One region of the uncultured Paraglaciecola sp. genome, then DNA from elsewhere that is predicted to be linked to it. Evidence: predicted binding sites of a transcription regulator. Region 1 holds the regulator's gene; the other holds the start of a gene.
What was found. Region 1 encodes NrdR, which represses ribonucleotide reductase genes. Its sites were predicted from a motif close to AAACACNANATNTNGTGTTT; they were not measured.
Positions count from the first base shown of each region.

Region 2: the regulator NrdR is predicted to act here: its motif matches at 1,861-1,880, upstream of nrdA (class 1a ribonucleoside-diphosphate reductase subunit alpha).

Region 1 covers NZ_CALSOK010000018.1:25,275-28,674, forward strand. The annotation lists gene ribD (bifunctional diaminohydroxyphosphoribosylaminopyrimidine deaminase/5-amino-6-(5-phosphoribosylamino)uracil reductase RibD) at 1-1,092, opposite strand, end outside; gene nrdR (transcriptional regulator NrdR) at 1,144-1,593, opposite strand; gene glyA (serine hydroxymethyltransferase) at 1,842-3,098, opposite strand; gene Q0Y52_RS16200 (Gfo/Idh/MocA family oxidoreductase) at 3,256-3,400, opposite strand, start outside.
Region 2 covers NZ_CALSOK010000004.1:115,323-118,722, forward strand. The annotation lists gene ubiG (bifunctional 2-polyprenyl-6-hydroxyphenol methylase/3-demethylubiquinol 3-O-methyltransferase UbiG) at 262-978, shown strand; gene Q0Y52_RS04370 (HAD-IA family hydrolase) at 979-1,635, shown strand; gene nrdA (class 1a ribonucleoside-diphosphate reductase subunit alpha) at 2,077-3,400, shown strand, end outside.

The DNA.
Region 1 (3,400 bases):
AGTGAGGCCTACCACCTCATCCATTACTTCAATTGTCATAGTATCAAACAAGTTTTGTCCTATACCCCCTATTAGTTTGGGCGCTTGATATAAAATCAATTCATCAATCAGTTTATTTTGCAGTAACGCACCCGCAAGTTTCGCGCCCGCTTCAACCCATATGTTATTTAGCTGCATCTCACCTAACTTGGCAATGACCTTCTCTAAGTCTAACTTATTGCCGTTAAAAGGCGCTTGCCATTGACTCACATGTTGTTCAAATGGGTGTTCATTGAGTTTGCCGTTAACAAGCAAAATATTACCCGCAAGATTGTTTTCAATAGGTTGTAGGCAACTTAACGATGGCGGCAACTGATTACGCCCATCCAATAGGACCCGCAAAGGTTGACGTAAGTCTCCTTGCGCTAACACATCATCAGCTAAGTGTAGTTCAGAATAACGCACATTTAACATAGGGTTATCAGCTATTACTGTGCCAGAACCCGATAAAATGGCACAGCTCTTGGCACGATGCCTTTGCACATCCTGCCTTGCCAGTGAACCAGTGATCCATTGACTTAAACCGTTTGCTAAAGCTGTTTTACCATCTAAACTTGCCGCCAGTTTAACTGTTACCCAAGGTTTTCCAGTACGCATACGTTTTATAAAACCACGGTTAAGTTGTTCAGCTCCAGCTTGTAACAGACCATGCTCAGTTTTGATCCCCGCGTCTTGTAGCTTGATTAAACCTTTTCCAGATACCAATGGATTAGGATCAACCATAGCCGCTATAACCCTAGTAACACCTGCCCGGACTAATGCATCTGTGCAAGGTGGCGTTCTACCATAATGATTGCAAGGCTCAAGCGTCACATAGGCAGTAGCACCTTTGGCTGGGGCGCCTTTTAAAGAAATAGCCACTTGTTCTAGAGCATGTACTTCTGCATGGGGCGTTCCCGCCTTTTTATGCCAGCCTTCCCCCAGAATGACACCTTTGCCATCACTGATAACACAACCCACATTAGGATTAGGAGCAGTGGTATATTCGCCTCGTTTAGCTAATTGAATAGCACGGGCCATCATTTGATGATCTGTTTTAGAAAATTGAATCACGGGTTACCAATCAATAAAAAGAGTAAAAATAGACAATCACCTGAGCAGAATTTAGTCACCCAACCGCGCAATCTCTTCTCCAAATTCTCGAATATCTTCAAACGAACGATACACAGACGCAAAACGCACATAAGCAACTTTATCTAGTTCTTTCAATGCATCCATAATCAAATTACCGAGAAATTCACTACTGACTTCCCGCTCACCTGTGGCACGTAACGAAGATTTCAGACGACTAATGCATTGCTCTACTTGTTCTGTGCTGACAGGGCGCTTTTCTAACGCACGCTGCAAACCAGCCCGCAACTTCTCTTCATGAAAAGGTTCACGAGAACCATCACGTTTGACTATTCGAGGCATCACCAATTCTGCCATCTCAAATGTCGTAAAACGTTCTTTACATACTGTGCACTCTCTTCTGCGTCTCACTTGGCTGCCATCAGCCACCAAACGGGAATCGATTACTTTAGTTTCTTGTACAGAACAAAATGGGCAAAACATAAATAGTTTCAAATTTTGGTAGTGAATAAGACTAAATTAACAAAATTCCACTGCCAGTCATACTACAAGAAATAAAAAGCAATAAAAAAGCCGACTTTTGTCGGCTTTTTTATATCAATCTATTCCTAAAATCATTGAAATTGCACAGCGGCAAATGAAACAGACCCCATGAACTTAATTCACTAAGTGATTGGGGCGAATGAATGCAGCCAACAAACGCACAATTTCAAGGATGAAGGGTATATGTTTTAGGCATAAACAGGGAACTGCTCACACAATGCAACCACTTCACCCTTAACACGCTCAATCACAGATTCATCATTAATATTATCCAATACATCACAAATCCAATTGGCCACTTGTTTAGCTTGCTTTTCTTTAAAACCACGACGAGTAATAGCTGGGGAGCCAAGACGTAATCCACTGGTGACAAAAGGTGAACGCGGATCATTTGGCACTGAGTTTTTATTAACAGTGATATTAGCATTACCTAAGGCAGCATCTGCATCTTTACCTGTGTATTCTTTGCCAATTAAGTCCAATAAGAATAAATGGTTATCTGTACCACCCGACACAACTTTATGCCCACGCTCTTGTATCACCGCGGCCATTACTTTAGCATTAAGAACGACTTGCTGCTGATACACTTTAAACTCTGGCTCTAATGCTTCTTTAAAAGCAACGGCTTTAGCAGCGATCACATGGCACAATGGACCACCTTGATTACCAGGAAACACTGAACTATTCAGTTTTTTGTAAATAGCTTCATCACCACAGGCAGATAAAATCAACCCGCCACGAGGACCAGCCAATGTTTTATGGGTAGTCGTAGTTACCACATGGGCATGTGGAAGGGGACTAGGATATATACCTGCAGCAACTAAACCAGCAACGTGAGCCATATCCACTAACAAATAGGCACCTACTTCATCAGCAATTTCGCGGAACTTCTGCCAATCAACTATGCCTGAGTAAGCTGAGAAACCAGCGATAATCATTTTAGGTTTATGTTCAAGTGCCAATGCTTTAACTTGCGCCATATCAATTTCACCCGTTTCAGGGTGTAAGCCATACTGCACAGCGTTATAGGTTTTTCCTGAAAAATTAACATGTGAACCATGAGTCAAGTGACCACCGTGGGCCAAACTCATCCCTAATACTGTATCACCTGCATTTATCAATGCCATAAACACAGCAGTGTTAGCTTGTGAACCAGCATGTGGCTGAACATTGGCATAATCGCAACCAAACAATTGTTTTGCCCGTTCAATGGCTAAATCTTCCGCAATATCTACATATTCACAACCGCCGTAATAACGTTTGTGTGGATAACCTTCTGCATACTTATTGGTTAATTGAGAACCTTGAGCTTCTAGAACACGTGGGCTGCAATAGTTTTCAGAAGCTATCAGCTCAATGTGATGCTCCTGACGTTGGTTTTCATTTTGAATTGCTTGGAACAATTCTGGGTCAAAATCAGCAATATTCATATCACGTGTTAGCATCACTTTTCCTCAACATAATCAGTAATTAAGATTTGGGCAATCACACCCTAAATAAACAGGGCACAGTTTAGTTATTTTAAACAATTTGTATAGGGGTATTGTGGTATGAGAAACAACCAAAAGTTGTAACGCTTTTTGCACACAATTCACTCATTAGTTACAGCGCTTCAACCGAGGTCGGAAAGTGCACCCCAATTTGCTTGCGGATATCATCCATCACATTAAGCACGCCTATGCTGTCACGATGTGACATCAAATCACTGCACTGCATGTTTTGTTCAATACACTCCATACTTTTTTCA
Region 2 (3,400 bases), on a different contig from region 1:
TTATTAGAATACTAGTTAAGTGAAATTCGTATGGTCAATTTCAAGCTAGAACTCAAAATTAGGTTTACGTTTTCACCTAAATTTATCTTTATTTTCAACCGACTGATCTTATCATCTACGAATTAAAATGAATAGAAAGAAGTCACGCCTGTAGTAATCAAACATGTAGAAAATTAACAAACATGCGATTTTATTTGCCCAAGTAGTAGATTAAGATGGTATTAACTAAGATAAAATTGATAATCAGGTCAAATGTGAAATATGCAAAATAAACAAAATGTGGATCATAACGAAATACAAAAGTTTTCTGAGTTAGCTTCAAGATGGTGGGATCTTGCTGGTGAGTTCAAACCTTTGCATCAAATCAATCCTTTAAGAACAGATTATATTCAACAACATTGTGACGGTTTATCAGAAAAAAAAGTATTAGATGTAGGATGTGGTGGTGGTATTCTGGCAGAAAGCATGGCACGTCATGGTGCGCAAGTAACGGGCATTGACATGGGTGAAGCCCCCCTAGAAATCGCCCGTTTACACGGATTGGAATCAGGTTTAATTGCAGACTATCAGCAGACTACAGCCGAGGAATTTGCCGAAAAATATCCAGCTAGATTTGATGTGGTAACCTGTATGGAGATGCTAGAACATGTCCCTGACCCCAGCTCTGTGGTTCAAGCATGTTATCGATTAGTGAAGCCCGGTGGACATGTGTTTTTTTCTACCTTGAACCGAAATATTAAATCTTACTTGATGGCGGTAGTGGGCGCTGAGTATGTGTTAGGTCTAGTACCAAAAGGCACTCACCAACACGACAAGTTTATTAAACCTTCAGAATTAATGTCTTGGATAGATGACACACAACTTTCGGTGCAAAGGATCATCGGTTTGCATATGAACCCCATTAGCCAAGAATATTATTTGTCGAATCAAAATGTTGATGTGAACTATATCCTTCATTGTCGAAATAGTGATGTTTAGATGTTAAAAAAACCAAATGCAATTTTATTTGACCTTGATGGCACACTACTAGATACAGCAAGAGACTTAGGAAATGCTTTAAATCAAATATTGGTAGGTCTAAAACGCCCAACTGTGGATTATAAAATTTACCGTAACATAGCCTCTGATGGGGCCAAAGGTATGCTTGAATTAGGTTTTGGGGAAGATCTAAAAGATTATGATTTTGCTGGCTTGCGGCAACAATTTTTAGATTATTATGAAAATAATATATGTGTAGAGACTGAATATTTTGTTGGTGTTGAAAGTTTATTGTTGGCACTGAATCAAAATAAAGTTCCATGGGGCATAGTTACTAACAAACCAGAATTTTTAACGTTGCAGTTAATCACCTCATTCCCCCTTCTACAAAACTGTGGGGTAATTATAAGTGGTGATACTTTAAGCGAGAGAAAACCCCACCCATTGCCTTTGTTGCATGCCGAAGAAAAACTTGAACTCGCATTACCTAATACATGGTACATAGGAGATGCTAAGCGAGATATTCAGGCGGCTAATTCTGCGAATATGTTTAGTGTGATTGCACAATATGGTTATATCTCTGATATACAACAAACTAAAAGCTGGAATGCGGACCTTAGTATTGATAGCCCCGGAGAATTATTAGGTTATTTTTAAGCCAACAAAATAACGCTATTTTATAAGAAAACACGACATCTAGTGCTTACTGTCTATTTTTACCCCTTTATATCGATAAATGATAACCATTGTTTTTTTACATTAAAAAAGTTTAATAAAAAAATATCGTTATTTTCTTCTTGCATTTCGATTAACCGAAACTCAAAAGGCGGTTTTAGGTGAGTCACTACTAACTTTTTGTTACTGCACCAAGACCGCACACAAAAACACTATATGTTGGGTTGCAATGGATCAAAAACCTCACTATCTTGTGTTGTGTTGATTATGAGAATGCAACTGAATAACAAATTTAAGAACAGCAAATACTTGTTAGAATTAACAAATAATTAAAGGCACAGGGGTAAGCAACTCCAAAGATGCATTTTGTGCTAAGTAAAAGTTATCTATTTGACTTAAGAAAATAAAGAAACGGCTGAAAACATGAATAACAATTTATACGTCACCAAACGTACTGGCGAACGCGAAATTATAGACTTGGATAAAATCCACAAAGTAATCGAATGGGCAGCTAAAGGATTAAATAACGTTTCCGTTTCGCAAGTAGAAATAAAAGCACACATTCAGTTCTATGATGGTATTAAAACCGCCGATATCCACGAAACTCTCATTCGTTCTGCTGCCGACCTTATTTCAACAGATTGCCCGGACTATCAATATTTAGCTGCGCGATTAGCCATATTTCATTTACGCAAGAAATCCTATGGTCGTTTTGAACCACCTGTTTTAAAAGACCATGTTAAGAATATGGTTGATAAAGGCAAGTACGATAAGCATTTACTGCAAGATTACAGCCCCGCCGAATTCGATGAAATGGATAACTACCTTGACCATTGGCGTGATATGAATTTCAGTTATGCTGCAGTTAAACAACTTGAAGGAAAGTACTTAGTTCAAAACCGTGTAACTGGCGAAATTTACGAAAGTGCGCAGTTTCTTTACATATTAGTGGCGGCTTGTTTATTTGCTAAACATGAAAAAAACACGCGTATGGATTACATCAAACGTTTTTATGATGCGACGTCTAAGTTCAAAATTTCGTTACCCACACCAATTATGGCTGGCGTCAGAACCCCTACACGTCAATTTAGTTCGTGTGTGTTAATCGAAGCCGGTGACAGTCTAGACTCAATTAATGCCACAGCCAGCGCCATAGTAAAATATGTTAGCCAACGTGCGGGAATTGGTGTTAATGCGGGGCGTATTCGAGCATTAGGTAGCCCGATCCGTGGTGGCGAAGCCTTTCATACAGGTTGTATTCCTTTTTACAAGCATTTCCAAACAGCGGTAAAAAGTTGTTCTCAAGGGGGGGTGCGTGGTGGCGCTGCAACATTGTTTTATCCCTTGTGGCATCTAGAAGTCGAATCACTTTTGGTCTTGAAAAATAATCGAGGCGTTGAAGAAAACCGTGTACGACATCTGGACTATGGTGTGCAGTTTAATAAGCTTATGTATACCCGCTTAATCAAAGATCAGCACATTACCCTGTTTAGCCCTTCAGATACGCCAGGACTTTACGACGCTTTCTTTGCTGACCAAGATGAATTCGAACGTTTATATGCACAGTACGAAAATGATGAAAGCATCCGTAAAAAACACATCAAAGCCATTGAGTTATTCAGCATATTTATGCAAGAGCGGGCCAGTACTGGACGTATTTATTTGCAGAATGTTGATCACTGCAATACTCACAGCCCATTCAACCCTAACTTGGCTCCGGTTCGTCAAAGCAATTTATGTTTAGAAA